4 regions of the Corynebacterium sanguinis genome follow, and region 4 is predicted to be linked to each of the others. Evidence: predicted binding sites of a transcription regulator. Region 4 holds the regulator's gene; each other region holds the start of a gene.
The links. Region 4 encodes LexA, which represses DNA repair genes until DNA is damaged. Its sites were predicted from a motif close to CGAACANNTGTTCG; they were not measured.
Positions count from the first base shown of each region.

Region 1 (4,139 bases), 1.2 Mb from region 4:
TAGTCGGAGGTGATTGTCTCCAGTCCCGCCTGCAGCGCGGGGCCCAGTCCCACGTTGTGAGCAAGCGTGACGACGCGCACATTCTCAGTCCCCTCTGCCAAGCGCTCCACATCGTCGGAGACTGGCCCGTCAAAGACGACGACGACCTCATCGGCGGGACGGGTCTGCCGGGCGAGGGAGTCCAAGGCCTGGCGGAGTTCCCCGGCGGGGGTGTTTCTGTAGGCGGACAAAAGCGCAGAAATCGTGGCCACGTGGCCGTATCCTACGCGAGCGGGTCGGGATAGGGAGGTTCAGTGTCGTCCGGTTCGGGCGGGATCCACGAGAGGTCTTCTGGTTGCGGTGGGTAGTCGAAGGTGAGGTCAAATTCCTCCTCAAAGTGCTTGATTTTCGCCACCGTTGCGCCATCGTCGGCCCCGGAGTCGTATTCGTCGCAGGCGGCGTGGCACGCCGCGTTGAACCGGGCGATGTGGGCGCGACGGGCGCGCACGCGTTCGCGGGTTGTTGCCCACCTGGGGTTGGTCGGGGTGAGGTTGTCCCGCAGGATTCCCTTGGCCTCGCTGGTAATCCAGGTGCCGTCTGCGAAAAGCCAGATTGTTTCACCCGTGGCGGGGTCTGGGATGTAAAACCCCCGCTTATCTGTCTTGAAATTATGATGCCGTTGGCACAAGCAGTGGAGATTGTCTGGGGTTGTTTCGCCTCCCTGGCCGTAGGGGATGCGGTGGTCGAGCTGGCAGCGCTCAGCGGGGACGTGGCAGCCGGGGAAGACGCATGCGCCGTCGCGCGCCCTGACAAAGGCCGCCATCTTCTTGGTCGGTGTGTAACTATCGGTGTGGGCGCTGGAGGCGTCGTCAAGCTGGGTGATCTTGACGTTGCCTTCGCCGAACAGGTTGAGGTAGGAGTCCCCGAGCCAGCCGAGCCGCGGGGAAAAGGTTTCCTCACCGACGGCGTAGACGCGCGTGGTCGCGTGCGTTTCGGGCGCGAGGTGGCCGGTGAGCAGTTTGATCATGGCGTCGGCGAGGCCGAGCTTGTGTTCTCGGGCCGTGGCGCCGACGAACGCGTCGACGCTGGCCATGGTCGCGGCGTCGGCGGTGAGGTTGAGCGCTGTCGTGCCGTCGGCACCGGGGAAGAAGCGTGCGGTGGGTGCCAGGGGCTTCTCGCGCTGCCGGCGCTTGACAGGGTTGAAATCGACCGAGGGATCCACCTCGGCGACGAGGCGGCGCAGTCTGCGGGTGACGCTCCACACGCTGGGCAGGGCGGCGCCGAGGCGGGTGGAGGTGAACATGTCGACCAGGAGGTCGTCGAAAAGCGCGAGCGTGCGCGCGGTTGTGTCGGGGGCGAGCACGCTCAAGGTGCGGTCGATCGCGGCGAGCCGGGGGACGTCGAGAAGCTGGCGCTCGTTCTGCAGCGCGCGCAGGCGAGGCAGGTCGCGCAGGCGACTGTAACCGGCGACCCCGGCCTCGACGAAATGTTTCCCTCGCCCTGTGATTGCCATCAGTTCCGCGATTTCAATGTCGTAGTCGCTGTCTATGCTGTGGACGGTGTCCAGACTGTAGCTGCTGAACACCATGAACTCGCCCTCGATGATGAGCCGGGCGCCGTCGCGTCGCATATCGTTCGTCGCTGAAATTCCCCCCGTTTATAAATGCCAGTGTAGTGAACATATATTCGATACTCAAGGGCATGAATGGAGGTTATGTGACAAAATTAGAAAATAGTACCTAATCGCGAGCGGCGTCGATGAGGTAGCGGCCGTAGCCGGACTTCAACATCGCGCGCCCCAGCTCGGCAAGCGCGTCCGCCGAGATCAGCCCCTCGCGGTACGCCGCGACTTCGGGCGAGCCGATGACCGTGCCCGTGCGCTTCTGGATCACCTCCACGTAAGCGCTGGCCTCGGTCATCGAATCGATCGTCCCGGTATCGAGCCACACGTCGCCGCGCTCCAAGCGGTGGACCTTAAGCGCCCCGCGGTGCAGGTACTCCTCGTTGATCGAGGTGATCTCGAGCTCACCACGAGCGCTCGGGGTGATCGATTTCGCGATGTCAACCACACTGTTGTCATAGAAATAAAGCCCCACTACGGCAAAAGGCGACTTCGGGGCAGCAGGCTTCTCCTCGATCGAGGTCGCCATCCCGCGCTCGTCGAAGCTGACGACGCCGTAGCGCTGCGGGTCGGAGACCTCGTAGGCGAAGATTGCGCCGCCCGAAATCTCGCGGATCCCGCCGAGGATGCTTGAAAGCCCGGCGCCGTCGAAAATATTGTCGCCGAGGACGAGGGCGACGGAATCGTCGCCGATGAATTCCTCGCCGATGATGAACGCCTGGGCCAGCCCCTCGGGCTTCGGTTGCACGGCGTAGTCAATCATGATGCCCCAGTCGGAGCCGTCGCCAAGCAGGCGTCGAAAAGCATCTGCGTCCTCTTGGGTGGTAATCACGAGGACCTCGCGGATGCCGGCGCTGATCAGGGTGCTTAAAGGGTAGTAGATCATCGGCTTGTCGTAGATCGGCATGAGCTGCTTCGAGATGCCCTTGGTAATGGGGTAGAGACGCGTGCCCGAGCCGCCCGCGAGGATGATGCCTTTCATGAATCTCCACATTAGACACCGAGTTTTCCTATGGTGGGTGAAACTACACAGCAAAGGAGCGCCCATGTTCGGTACCCGCCACTACGCCGTCGTCACCGGTGCCGCCTCCGGCATCGGACGCGCCCTCGCCCTCCAGCTGGCCGATCTCGGCTGGCGGCTTGCCATCAGCGATATCAATTCCGCCGGGCTCGAGGCCACCGCGCGCGATTGCGAGGCGCGGGGAGCCAAGCTTATCGACGCCTCCGTGGTCGACGTCGCCGACGCAGATGCCGTCGATTCCTGGGCGAGTGGACTTGCTCAGCAGCACGGACCTGCCCACACCGTCCACCACGTCGGAGGCATCTCCATCTGGGGCAGGGTGGACACGATGCCGCTTGAGAAGTGGCGCACTCTTATCGACGTCAACCTCATGGGCACCATCCACGTGGCACGCGCCTTCACCCCGGCGATGATGAAGGCCGGCCCGCTGCCCAGGCAGGAGCAACAGGAAATCGGCCCCCGCCGATTGGTCTGCGTCTCCAGCTCCGCGGGCATCCTCGCGCTGCCCTGGCACGCGGCGTACTCGGCATCCAAGGGAGGCGTGCTGGCGATGTGCGAGGTGCTGCGCTTCGACCTCGCCCCCTACGGCATTAGAGTGCACGCCGTCGCGCCGGGCGCGGTGGACACCGGGCTGGTGCGCACCATTGACGTCGACGGGGTGGACATGGACAACCCCCGGGTACGCAAGGCGCGCGAGCTTTTCCAGGGCCATGCCATCTCGCCGGAGAAGTGCGCCGAGATCATCCTTCGCGGCGTGGAGAAGAATAAGCCGCTGATAACCACCGGCGCAGATGTGGCACTGGCGCGCTGGGCGCAGGTCAACGCACCCTGGCTATACGCAGGAGCCATGCGGGGGATCAACCGCGCGTTTCGGTGGGTGGCGAAGGACGCGATGCTCTAGCGCTTCTCGTCCAGGGGTACCTGGAGGACGTCCATGACGGTTGCCAGGCCGTCGTAGTTGGTCACGAGCAACAGCAGGGCTGTGATCTCTTTGTCGCTGAGGTGGTCGCGCAGGCGCTCCCACACCTCGTCGGTGATCTGGCGGTGCTCGATGAGGTCATTGGTAGCATCCAGGATCACCCCCGTGCGACCGGTGAAGCCGTGCTCGGGCCGCTTGACAGCTTCGATGTCGGCGTCGCTGAGGCCGAAGCGCTTGCCCATCGTGGTGTGGTGCTCGAGTTCGTAGCGGGAATCGCGCAGCGTAGCGACGCGCAAGATGACCAGCTCGGATTGCCTGCGCGGCAGGATACCGAAGGGCATCAAGGAGCCGGAATAGAGCAGCCACGGTAAAAAGTTGCGCCTCGCCCGGCCGACCGCGCCGAATAGGTTCAGTGTCTTCGTCCCTTGTACTTGCGCGCCGATGCGGTTGGCCAACCGCGCGAGCAGGGCGATGTCTGTGCCGCGGCCGGGACCCGGGCGGGTGGATGAGGTGATAGGCATAGGCTTCATACTTTCCACCATAAAACAATAGGAAAGCTCTCGCCCCAGATGCTGACCAGTACATGCTTGCCAGTCGGG
Region 1 covers NZ_CP038157.1:602,722-606,860, reverse strand. The annotation lists gene E3227_RS03000 (glycosyltransferase) at 1-251, opposite strand, end outside; gene E3227_RS02995 (HNH endonuclease signature motif containing protein) at 263-1,609, opposite strand; gene rfbA (glucose-1-phosphate thymidylyltransferase RfbA) at 1,719-2,582, opposite strand; gene E3227_RS02985 (SDR family oxidoreductase) at 2,647-3,522, shown strand; gene E3227_RS02980 (carboxymuconolactone decarboxylase family protein) at 3,519-4,070, opposite strand.
Region 1: a site for LexA is predicted at 1,655-1,668, ahead of E3227_RS02995 (HNH endonuclease signature motif containing protein). Genes of this name have one in related genera too.

Region 2 (4,139 bases), 580 kb from region 4:
CCATCATCAGCAAAGTGTCGCTGTCCACCTGGTAAATCTCGCGGACCTTGCCACCAGAAAGGTGAGCGTAATCGGATAACTCAGGGCGCATGGTGTGCAAGTGTAGTCCCGCAGCGCGCGAGGGCGAATCGCGCGAGGGCGCGCAGGTGGGCGCGCGCGGAAAACTGCAGGCGATAGCCTAATCTAGAGGCCATGAAACGACGCACCGCAGCACTCGGCTTAGCGTTAGTGGCCCAGGCGGCAGCGCTGAGCGCCTGCGCCCCAAGCGAGGCGGATAGCAGTGCCGCAGCCGGTCACAGTGCGGAAACGCTCACCGAGCTGCCGGGCATGCCGGACGACTTCACCCCCACCGAGGGCGGCGAAGCGCTTGAATTTGGAGAGACCGCCCACGTTGTCACCACCGGCTTCGACACAGGCCAGCCCGTGTACTTTGACGTCACCGTGGAAAAACCGAAAAAGCTCACGTCCGCCGAAGTTGAGGAGAACATCGGCCAGGACCCCGGCGAGATCGGGTTGCCCGAGCCTGAGGAGGGCGAAGACCCCCCGCAGCCGGAGCGCTACGACAGCTTCACCTGCTTCATCGTCACCTTCACGCCCGTCGCGGTCGGCGAGGGCAACTACTCCGTCTCTCTGCCGTGGTTCAAGATCCTTGACCCGGGCGGGCTCAACGCCAACTTCGTCGAGCGCGGCGACAACGCCTACTGTGGCGTCAACCCTGACGACGAGGTCCCCGCGTTCACGGGGGACATGGAGGAAGGGCGCGAATACAAGCGCGCCATTGTTACGTGGACCGGCGCCACGGACCCCGGGATCGTGGGCACGGCCGTCGAGCTCAACACCGTGCAGAGCCCGAAGAACAGCGCTCAGCCCTGGCAGTCGATTACTTGGAAGTAGCGCCGCGTTCTACAGGATCTCGCCCGGGGTGTAGGAGGCGGCGCTGGGGTGGGCGTCGATAAGCAGCTGAATGCGGGCGAGGACGCCGTCGACCTGGGACTCTGCGGCGCCGATGAAGGCGTGGCGGTCCGCGAGCGCGGCGTCAAGCCCGGCGCGATCGAGCGGGAGGCGCTCGTCACGCGCGAGGCGCTCGATGAGGTTCTGCTCAGCGCCGGTTTCGCGCATGTCCAGCGCCATCGCCACCGCGTGCTCCTTGATCACCTCGTGCGCGGTTTCGCGGCCAACGCCGGCGCGCACCGCCGCCATGAGGATGCGGGTCGTGGCCAGAAACGGCAGGTAGCGGTCCAGTTCGCGGTTGATCATCGCGGGGAACGCCCCGAACTCGTCGAGGACGGTGAGGAAGGTTTCGAGCTGGCCGTCGATGGCAAAGAACGCGTCCGGCAGCGCGACGCGGCGCACGACCGAGCAGAACACGTCGCCCTCGTTCCACTGCTGGCCGGCGAGGTCCGCGACCATGGTGAGGTAGCCGCGCAGTATTACCTGGAAGCCGCCGACGCGCTCGCAGGAGCGCGCGTTCATCTTGTGCGGCATCGCCGAAGAGCCGACCTGGCCCTCCTTGAAGCCCTCGGTGACCGTCTCGTTGCCGGCCATCAGCCTGATCGTCGTGGCCAGGCTCGACGGGCCCGCACCGAGCTGGACCAGCGCGGAGACAACATCGAAGTCAAGCGAGCGGGGGTACACCTGTCCGACGGAGTCGAAAATGCGCTCAAACCCCAGGTGGGAGGCGATTTCGGTCTCCAGTTCGCGGAGCTTGGCTTCGTCGCCGCCCATCAGGTCGAGCATGTCCTGGGCCGTCCCCATCGGGCCCTTGATGCCGCGCAGCGGGTAGCTGGCCAAGACTTGTTCGATGCGCTCGGTGGCGATGAGGATCTCGTCCGCGGCCGAGGCGAAACGCTTGCCCAGGGTGGTCGCCTGCGCCGCGACGTTGTGGGAGCGACCCGCCATGACCAGCGATTTGTACTGCTCAGCGCGGTTGCCGATTGCCTTGAGCAGCGCGACAGCCTTGTTGCGCACGAGCTCGAGCGAGCGGTAGATCTGCAGCTGCTCCACGTTTTCCGTCAGGTCGCGGCTGGTCATCCCCTTGTGGATGTGCTCGTGTCCGGCGAGCTCGTTGAACTCTTCGATCCTGGCCTTCACATCGTGGCGGGTGACCCTTTCGCGCGCGGCGATGCTGTCCAGGTCAACGTCGTCGATGACCCTTTCATAGGCGGAAATTGCCTCGTCCGGGATGTCGACGCCGAGGCCCTGCTGGGCCCTCATCACGGCGATCCAGAGCTGGCGCTCCAGCACGATCTTGTGCTCGGCGCTCCACAGCGACGCCATGTCGGGCGATGCGTAGCGGTTGGACAGGACGTTGGGGTTCATCGGCTTTTCAGACACGGCTTCGATTATTCCACGACGCGTGGTCAAGGACGGCCTGAGCAGGTGTTTCGAATGCGTGTTCCCCCGATTGGGGGTAGGTGTCCGAGGCGTTTTTAGACTAAGGGCAGTTACGAAAGGAGGGGTCATCATGAGAACACTCACATCGCTTGTCGACGCCATCGCCGACGCCATGAACGAGCTCAGCTCGCTTTTCGACGACCCCTCCACGCTCACCTTCGACTCAACCCGCGCCGATATGGAGCGCCTCGAGAAATCATTGAATCAGAAAGGCCTCGTCGACGCTTCATTCGCCTACCTGTGCGAGCGTGACGGGGCTGGGCGCAGCGTGGGGGCGACATACGCCAACGACTACCTTGAAAAGGCCCTCGACCTCTCGCGCGCCGAAGCTTCCCGCAGGCTCCAGCGCGGGCGGGATCTGTTCGCGCCCCCTGCAGATGATGCGGAGTCGGAGCCGGCCTTCGACTTTGGCGCTCCCCCGCGTCGGGGCGAAACCGCCGATCCCGGCAATCAGCAGAAGAAGGCGCGTGATGACGCGCGCGGCATCGGGCCCGACAAGCAGGCAGCCATTGACAACGAACTGCGCGCCCTGTCGAAGGAGGCCTCGAAGGAGCGTCCCTCCATCCTCGCCCAGGCCCTTGCGGAAGCCGCTGGGCGCAGCGTCAGTGACCTCCGCAAGTTCGTGTGCAGGCTCGTGGATCGCGCCAACCTGGCCCACAAACCAGCTGCGGACCCCAACGCGGGCTTTTCCTCGCGCGGCGTCAGGGCATCGCGCAAGAAATCCGACGGGACCTTCGACGTCACAGCGACAATGACGGCCGGCGACTGGGCGCTGCTCAAGGCGCTCCTCGACTCGGACTCGGCCCCGGGGTCCAACATCAGCGCGGACTCCAAGGAGGATTACCGCACACCGACCCAGCGCCGCTTCGACCAGCTCTGGCGAATCCTCACCCAATTCGAGAACGACCGGCAGGTGAAAAACCGCGGCGCGGCCTCCGTCGTGCTCGCCATCACGCTCGACGACCTCGCCGACGCCGACTGGCACACAACGTTTATGACCAACACTGGTGTCGAGGTCGACTGCTTCGACCTAGTGCGTCTCGGCATGGGTGACACGAAGGACTTCATCCTCCACATCGACAGGGTCACCGGGGAGCCCATCGCGTTGGGCTCCACTCGTCTGGCCAGCGTCGAGCAGCGCATCGCGATGCTCGCGATTCAGGGAGTGTGCGCCTGGACCGGCTGCGACGTGCCCATGTCGGAAACCGAGATGCACCACATACTGGCCTACATCCAAGGCGGGAAAACCGATTTGGCAAACTTAACCGGATTATGTCGGCGGCACCACTCGTGGAACAACGACTACCGAGACGGTCGAGGCGGCAAATCCCACGTGGCAAAGTGCTCGGATACAGGACGGATCGCGGTCGTCGCACCCGACGGTACGGTATCCTTCAACGACACCGTTTCGTACCACCAATCGCCAGGTGCGAAACTACGGCAACGGGACCACAAGATTGAATCCCGCCAAGCCCCCGACCCGCCAATGTTCCACCCGCCGCAGCGGCGTAGGCGCACGCCTGCCTAGAAGTAACGCTAGAGGGAGATTGCTCCCTCAATCGCCGCGCGCGCAATGTCCTTTCGGTAGAACGCGCCCTGCAGCTCAACGCCCTCGAGCTGCGCGTACGCCGTCTCGACAGCCCCCGCAAGGGTGCCACCCACGCCCAAAGCGTTGAGAACCCGCCCGCCGTTGGAGACGTACACCCCGTCGCGCGAGGCGGTGCCCGCGTGCAGCACCTTTGTCG
Region 2 covers NZ_CP038157.1:1,175,813-1,179,951, reverse strand. The annotation lists gene E3227_RS05745 (phosphoribosylaminoimidazolesuccinocarboxamide synthase) at 1-91, opposite strand, end outside; gene E3227_RS05740 (hypothetical protein) at 193-894, shown strand; gene purB (adenylosuccinate lyase) at 904-2,319, opposite strand; gene E3227_RS05730 (HNH endonuclease signature motif containing protein) at 2,465-3,922, shown strand; gene purD (phosphoribosylamine--glycine ligase) at 3,931-4,139, opposite strand, start outside.
Region 2: a site for LexA is predicted at 2,386-2,399, ahead of E3227_RS05730 (HNH endonuclease signature motif containing protein). Genes of this name have one in related genera too.

Region 3 (4,139 bases), 620 kb from region 4:
GTGTCCACTGGGGCAATCTTCGTGCCCCGCGGTACGCCACCGGCTGGTGGCTGGCCCGTGATCGCGTGGGCGCACGGCACCGTGGGGCTGGGCAGCGAGTGCGCCCCGAGCCTCAACCCCCGCTCGCCCCGCGACGCGGAGTACCTGAACCGCTGGTTGGACGAGGGATACGCGATCGTCGCCTCGGACTACACCGGGCTTGGATCGCCGGGGTTCCACAGCTACCTCAATGGTGCGGTCGCCGCAGCCAACGTCGCCGACTCGGTCGCTGCTGCCCATCAGCTGCCGGAGATCGGGCTGTCGCCCCAGTGGTCGGTGGTTGGGCAGTCTCAGGGCGGGGGCGTTGCGCTACACGTCGCGCACCGCGCCACGCGGCTTAGCGAGGAGCTCGGCTTGGATTACCGCGGGGCGGTGGCCACGGGCGCGCCCGCCTACATCGAGAACCTGATCATCGCCGGCGGGCCGACGTTCCCTCCTGTTGCGCTGCCAGCCGGGTTGACCACGTACGCGCTCTACATTGTCGCCGCGCTCAACGAGGCCTACCCGGAGCTCGATATCGACTCAGCGCTCACCGACGAGGGTCGCGCGTTGGTCGCGGAGGCCTCCACGGGCTGCTACGCCAAGGTCGCCGAGACGTCGCGCGGGGTGAACCTCTCCCGCGCGTTCAACCGCCCGTTGCGCGATATCCCCGGATTCGAGCAGGCCGCGCGGGAGTTCATGTCCACGCCGGTTGCCGGTTACGATAAGCCTGTGTTTTTGGGCCATGGGCTTCACGACATCGACGTCCCCTCTCCGATCGGTGTGATGCTGGGTGCGGAAATGTGGCTGCGCCAGTTCGATTCCAACGCCCAGGTGGTCGTGCGCTTCTACCCCACCGATCACAGTGGGACGGTCAACGCGTCCACGGTGGATTCTGTTCCTTTCCTTCGGTCTCTTAACCAGAGTTAGCGTCTGGGTTGGTGGTGGGTTTGTGGGGGAAGGTCATGCGGTATTCCTGCTCGAGGCGTGTCAGGGCTTCGATGCAGGTGTCGTAGTTGCCGGTGGTGTCGTAGGCGTCGAGGATTGTGTGCCCTTTCGCCAGAAACGTCGCGACCCGGTCACGCAGGACACGTCGCTGGTCGAGGCTGTGGTTCCACCGGGGGTTGTCCGCCCCAAGCTGGGTGGTGATAAACCCATCGGGCTCGGTTAAGGCGTAGGTGCCGTCAGCAAATAGCCAGACGATGTCGCCGGTGGTGGGGTCGGGAATGTAGTAGGCACGACGATCCGTTTTCACGTTGTGGTGACGCTGACACAACGAGAACAAATTCGCTGGGGTTGTGCTTCCCCCGTCGGCGTAGGGGACGCGGTGATCAAGCTGGCAGTGCTGTGCATCGCGGGTACAGCCCGGCCAGACGCAGGTGCCGTCGCGGGCAATAGCGAACGCTTTGATCCGGGCCGAGGGAACATAGCCGTCGATCTCGTGGCCGGCAACATCACCAAGGTCCACGATGCGCGAGGCGTACTGTTCGGCCACAGCACTGCCCTCAGCATCGGTCCACCCCGTACCGGGGAAAAACACTGATGCACCGTCGACGATGTCACCATCGGGGCCCAGGGGTGCGAACCCGAAAATAGTCACCGTGGGTTGTGCGGTGAGTTCACCGGTGAGGATCAGGCGTGCTGCTTCGTCTTCGGTGATGTTGTTCTCTTGTGCCACGTGTGTGCGGTATTGCCGGATCAGGGCGTGGGTGGTGTTGTCGCACTCAATTGTGGTGCCGGAGCGTGCACCGAGCTCATAGTCGTAGATGACGAACGCGTCTTGTGGGCGGGTGCGGCGTTTGCGTTTAGCCGCGTCGTAGCCCACGGTGTTGTCGAGCTGGGCGATGAGCCGTCTAAGCCGGTGCACGATTGCTTTCGGTGTCAGCAACGGTTGGTTGGGTTTCGTGGCGGTAAACACCTCCACTAGGTACGCGTCAATGTGGGCGTAGACCTCGGTGTCGACGCCGGGGCCAAGTTCCGCAATGGCGGTATCAATGCTGGCAAGGCGTTTGATGTCTAACAGTCGTGTGGTGTGTTGAATCTGGCGCAGCCCGGGCAGGTCGATCAGGCGTCGGTAGGCGAAGATGGCTTTTTCGACTGCTGCTTTGCTCTCCCCGATCGCGTGCTGGATGTGGGTGATCTCTACTTCGAAGTCGTCGACCACATGTGCCGTCTCGGCCCAGGTGGAGAAGATCTCGTATTCGATGTCGCGTTTGTCTTGGCCCAGGCGTGCCAACGTGTCGTTTGGTCGTTGTGTACGGAAGAAATGGTCAACCCCCGTGTGCGTCGCATCCATGTGCGCCCCCCTTTCAACACCTGCCATTATAATCGCACAGGCATTCGTGCGCAATGGTTCGGGCGTGGATGTGTGCACACTATAGTGACACACGTGTGCTAAGCGGAAAGTTAGGGCCCAACAAAGACGGCGATCAGGAAAAGGAGGTAGGTTCCACCCGCAGCCACCGCCAGAATTTGCGACGGCGCTGACCATCTCCCCCGCACAGCAGCAATCGAAAAACCTGCAGCTAGCAGGACCCACACCACCGTATGGCCACCATCAACGATGCTACGACGCAGGCCGACAGCGTTGTCCACCCTGACGCCATCGCCAATCGTTGCAAAAATGGTAGCGACTGCCGCAGCCCCGATGGCCGCGGCTATGTACCCAAGGCGTCGTGAACGAACCGATCCTGCACCGAACATCAGGCAACCTCTGCTTCCTCGAGGCGACGCAGCCACTCGATCATGGTGCGATGCGACGCTAGGCCGTACTCCAGGGTTGCGCGATGGTATGCAAAAAATTCAGCACCGCCAGCGTCAAGCGTCTTCGCTTGTGCATCAATACTTTCCGCCATATCTAGCAAGGCACTCTCGGACGCTTCGGCCTCCTCGCGGATCAGTCTAAGGATCTCGCTGCGCTCCGCAGGGTCGGCGATGCGCCCAAGTAGAAAGACTTTCGCCAACACGCTCTGCTCGAGGTCTGATCCCGACGGGGTCGGCGAGTGCATCCACTCCGACCAGGAAGCGCGCCCCGATTGAGTGATGGAATACAGCTTGCGCCCACGCGCGTTCCCGGGATCAGGCTCCACCGCAGCCAGGCCGTCGTCGACTAGCCGCTTGAGCGCGCGTTCGATGCTCCCGAAACTTGCGCTATAGAAATGCGCGAGGCCGCTAGCGAAGCGCTTGTGTACATCGTAGAGCGAGAGCGGGCCGGTAAGCAGGAGGCCGAGAATGAGATGCTGCATAGACGAACAATATCACCCTTAGGGATATACGTCGCGCGCAACAAAATGTGCACCTCCGTAGAGAGTTTGAGAACCCTGGCCCGGCCCTGAAAACCGTGGCTTCTCGCCTGTCTCGGGGTGCCTACGAGCGTAGCGAACGGCCATCCGAACCCTCGGTGACCGACTCGCGGGGTCGTGTGGTGCGGTCAGTTGGGAAGACTCAAACCTCTCTGAGCGCCGCCGAGGTTGATGAGCTGGTGGCGCTGTACGAGCAGGGCATGACGCTAGCGCAGCTCGGTGAGCGGTTCGGCGTCTACCACCGAACGGTGGCCGCGCACCTCGTCCGCCGTTCCGTCCCGATGCGCGTGCGAGGGCTGGCTGAGGAGCACACGTGCGAGGCTGTGAGGCTCTACGAGGGCGGGATGACCTTGATGGAGGTTGGTCTGCATTTCGGGGTGAGTCAGGGGGCAGTGAAGAGGGCGGTGGCCGCAGCAGGTGCGACCATCCGCCCTCGGGGACGTCGGGTGGCGGTTACAGAGTGAAGTCCTCCTCGGAGTGCTTGGCCTCGTACTCGGCGATCGCCAGCATGATGCCGAGCTCGGGAGTCGCGGGAAGGCTCACGCGGCCTTGCCCGACGACGTAGAGGGGCACGTCGGCCTCGTCCAGCGCCTCGATGATGCGGGCGAACTCGGTAGACGGTCGGCTGAGTCGGTAGAGGTCCGCGACGATGAGCGCCGATGCCTGCCCGTCGCGGATGGTGGCGAGGGCCTGGTCGAGCGCGGGTCGTGTCCGGCCGTTGTCGTGGAACTCGCCGCTGACCTCGTAGCCGAGCTCGGCGGCCAGGCATTGGCAGGCGGCCCGCTGGTGAGCGTGGGTTGCCCAGTTCGGGCGTGCGCT
Region 3 covers NZ_CP038157.1:10,083-14,221, forward strand. The annotation lists gene E3227_RS00070 (lipase family protein) at 1-948, shown strand, start outside; gene E3227_RS00075 (HNH endonuclease signature motif containing protein) at 935-2,314, opposite strand; gene E3227_RS00080 (PadR family transcriptional regulator) at 2,721-3,263, opposite strand; gene E3227_RS00085 (hypothetical protein) at 3,500-3,784, shown strand; gene E3227_RS11630 (recombinase family protein) at 3,774-4,139, opposite strand, start outside.
Region 3: a site for LexA is predicted at 2,348-2,361, ahead of E3227_RS00075 (HNH endonuclease signature motif containing protein). Genes of this name have one in related genera too.

Region 4 (4,139 bases):
GGTGACGTCGGCGATGAGCTGCGCGGAGTCGTTGGTGCGGCCGGCGGATTCGACCAGGCCCGCGAGGTGCGCGATGACCTCGCGGGGGTGCCCGCCGGCGTCGACGTCGAGGGCGACGAGCTCGAGCCTGATGAGGTCCGGACTATCCACCGGCTACCTCGGCTCCGTCTCAAGTGCAACCACGTGGGTATTGACCGTGTCCACCTCGTCGGGAGAGGGGATGCCGGTGCCCGGTTTCGCGGCCGCGGCCGAGCCGTAGGCCACGCCCCGGCGCAGGCACTCGCAGGGGTCGGCGCCCTCGACGCGGGCCATGATGTAGCCGGCCAGCGCACTATCGCCCGCGCCAACCGTCGAGCGGGTCGTCATCGGGGGAGCGGTGGCCGCCCACGCGCCCGTGGCCGTGACCAGGCACGCCCCGGCCGAGCCGAGGGTGACCAGCACCTCTTTCACGCCGTCGCTGATCAGCTTGCGAGCGTGGACGACGATGCTGCGGTAGTCGCCCGACGCGGCCTGGCGCTCCAAGGCGTCACCGTCGGCGCCGGTGAGCTGGGCGAGCTCGAACGCGTTGGGTTTGATCACATCCGGTTTGGCGTCTGCCAGATTCTTCCCGAGCTCCGCCAGCGGCGCGTCGGAGGTGTCGATGGCGACAACGGCGCCCGGGCAGGCCATGCGCACGGCCTGGGCGAGCGTGGCGTACCACGACGGCGGCGCGCCCGGGGGCAGGGAGCCGGCCATGACGACGGCGTCGGCGCGGGTTTCGGCGACGGTGGAGATGAGGACGTCAGTGATGCGGGTGACGTCGTCGTCACGCAAAAGCGGGCCCGTTTCGTTGACCTTGGTGGTGGAGCCGTCGCGCTCGGTGAGCGTGGTGTTCGTGCGGATCGCGCCGGAAATCGGGATGCCCTTCAGCGGGATGCCAGCGTTGCGGCAAATGAGGGTGAACGGGTCGCTCGGCCCGCAGGGGGCGATGGCGAGGGTGTCGCGGCCCGCGTTGGTGCAGGCGTGGGAGACGTTGATTCCCTTGCCGCCGGCTTCTCTATGCGCGGTGATGGTGCGGTTGACGCCGCCGCGTTCGAGGGAGTCGAGCTCGAGAGTGGCATCGATACTTGGGTTGGGCGTGAATGTGATGATCACTTCTGCGGGCTCCTCCCAGTTTTAACTTCCAAGTATGTCCGGGCGTACCCGAACGGTCAATGCGGGCGCGGCGGCTGTGACGGACGCTACGCCTCGGCGAGGACTACCTCAATGCCGTGCTGTGACAGCTCGCTGACGATCGACTCCGGTGCGCCGGAATCGGTGATGAGGACGTCGATCTCGTCCAGCGAGGCGAAGCTGACCAGGTAGTCGTTGCCGAGCTTGGTCGAATCGCACAGCACAACAACGGTGCGGGCGTTGGTGACCATCGCCGTCTTAATCGCGGCCTCCTGGGCATCGGCCGTGGACAGTCCGTGGTCGACGCTGAGCGCGTTGGTGCCGATGAAGGCGACGTCGGCGCGCATCAGGGCGAGCGAGCGCAGCGCCATCGCGCCGACGACAGCCTGCGTAATCGCGCGAACCGAGCCGCCGAGCAACTGCACGTGCGGCAGGCCCGCGGTGGACAACTCGAGCGCGATGGGCAGCGAGTTGGTCACAATCGGCCAGGACGCCGCGCGCGGGTCCGAGGCCAGCAGGGTGGAAAAGGCGCTAATCGACGTCCCCGAGTCGAGGAAGATCCCGCCCTCGGATTGCTCCGGCAAGTACTGCAGTGCATTGCGGGCGATGGCGGATTTCGCGGTCGATGCCGACCGCGAGCGCGCGTCGAGTGAGAACTCGGTGGTGGAAAACGTCTGGCTGGCGACCGCGCCCCCGTGAACGCGGTGGATCAGGCCCTCACGGTTGAGGACGGCTAGGTCGCGCCGGATTGTTTCCGCAGTAACGTCAAACTTGTCTGCCAGCTCGGTGACGTTGACGCGGCCCTCAATGGCGGTCAACGACGCGATCTGTCGTCTGCGTTCCTCTGCGTACATGGGCGGACAATCCTCAGGTTGGATGTGCGGTGAACAAGTGACGCACGCCATTGTTGCAAAAGAAGGCTGCCCGCTTAAGTGGGATTGCGCCCGAAAGCCCTCAAGTGGGGGTAGCAGTCGGGCGCAGACGCGCGTTAGAGGGTGCGGAAAACGGACACGACACGCCCCATGATTTCCGCCTCGTCGCCCTTGATCGGGGAGAACGCGTCATTGTGGGGGAGGAGCCAGACGCCGGTGGCGTCCTTGTGGAACTCCTTCACGGTCGCTTCGCCGTCGAGAAGCGCTGCGACGAACTCGCCTTCCTCCGCCACGGGCTGGGAGCGCACCACGACCCAGTCGCCGTCGAGAATGCCGGCGTCACGCATGGACTCGCCGACGACGCGGAGCATGTAGAGCTCGCCGTCGCCGAGCAGCTCCTGGGGAAGCGGGAAGTAGTTGTCCACGTTCTCCTCGGCGAGAATCGGGGAGCCAGCGGCGATCTGTCCAACGACTGGGATGTAGCGGGGCGCGGACGCGTCCTCGGGGGTCGGGGCGGCCTTCGGCTTGGCCTTGCGCGAATTCTTCTGCGAGTCGGGGAGGTGGCGCAGGTCCACGGCGCGCGGCTTGTTCGGGTCGCGGCGCAAAAAGCCCTTCTTCTCCAGCTCTTTGAGCTGGTAGGCGACAGAAGAGGTGGATTGCAGGCCGGCGGCATCGCCGATCTCGCGGATGCTTGGCGGGTAACCGCGTAGAACAACGGCGTCCTGGATTACTTCGAGAATGCGACGTTGGCGATCAGACAGAACGCTCATGTCGAGGTTGTTCGGGTCGTCCTTCTTGCGTGGCATGGCTGCTCCTGAGAGTTCGTGTGGGTCGGCGAAAAACGTGGCCTGCTTGCAAAAGTACCAGAAGTGGCAAATTTGTTCGACATTTTAGGCCATGGTGTGGACAAAGTCGGACCCCCGTGCTATAAATCGAACATATAGACGTACTCGAACATACGAGCGGGTTAAATGTTCGATGATGTCCGGCTTGAAATTACACTGAAGTCAGACAACAAAGGAGAACACCATGACCATTCAAATCGACCGCCCTCACGCTGCACATACTTCGTCCAATTCCGCTACCGCGCCGACGCTTCCCGCCGCGGTGTGGGATCTCCCCGAGGCGGAAAGTATCTCGAGGGGCGCGCGCCATGTTCGAACGCTTAGCCCGGTGCATCGAAACTCTGACCGCGTGAACGCCGGCGCTGTTCGCGCAGGTGCGCAAAATTCCGACATGTTCGAAACTCGCCACGAAAATCGGGCTAGCCTGCTCATGGGTGCGGCCCTCGGTCTTGCCCTGATTCTCGGGTCTGCGGCGGGCGGTGCCTTCGCCGGCGATTCTTCGGATCAGGTTGCAGACGCGACCTCGGGGGTCACCGCAGCATCCGTGCGCTAGATCCCGCGCTGCAGTGGCCGCGGCGGGGGAGGACGCGCGCGGTAGAATCGAGCGCATGCACTGCCCGTTTTGCCACCACGAACAGTCCAGGGTGCTTGACTCCCGCGTGATCGACGGCGGATCTGCAATTCGCCGCCGCCGAGAGTGCTCGGACTGCGCAGGGCGCTTCACCACCGTGGAAAAGGCCATCCTCATGGTGGTCAAGCGCAACGGCGTCAGCGAGCCCTTTGACCGCGACAAGTTGATCAGCGGCGTGCGGCGCGCGTGCCAGGGCCGTGACGTGTCCGACGACGCTCTCAAGCGACTCGCCCAACAAGTAGAGGAGACCGTGCGCAGCCACGGCAGCTCCCAGGTCGACGCCAACGACGTCGGCCTCGCGGTGCTCGAGCCACTGCGCGCCCTCGACGAGGTCGCATACCTGCGCTTCGCTTCCGTGTACAAGTCCTTCGAATCCGCCGACGACTTCGAATCCGAAATCCGCCTGATGCGCCGCCGTGACCGCGAGGACTTCTAGAGGTCTCGCACCGGGGGATGTCGGGTGTTCGCCGTGTCCGCAGATCGACTGATAGAACACCGCATCATCGCGTTTCCGCAGATTGCATCGCCTCTCAGGAAAATATGCTTGTGTATGTCTCCGGCTGCTCGGATTACCCACCCCGGGCGCTAGCGGACGGCGTCGATAAGCTTTTCGATGCGACGCTGGCTAACCGGCTTCGG
Region 4 covers NZ_CP038157.1:1,754,672-1,758,810, forward strand. The annotation lists gene E3227_RS08470 (PTS fructose transporter subunit IIABC) at 1-150, opposite strand, end outside; gene E3227_RS08475 (1-phosphofructokinase family hexose kinase) at 154-1,134, opposite strand; gene E3227_RS08480 (DeoR/GlpR family DNA-binding transcription regulator) at 1,221-2,006, opposite strand; gene lexA (transcriptional repressor LexA) at 2,141-2,830, opposite strand; gene E3227_RS11475 (hypothetical protein) at 3,261-3,422, shown strand; gene nrdR (transcriptional regulator NrdR) at 3,478-3,936, shown strand; gene hrpA (ATP-dependent RNA helicase HrpA) at 4,086-4,139, opposite strand, start outside.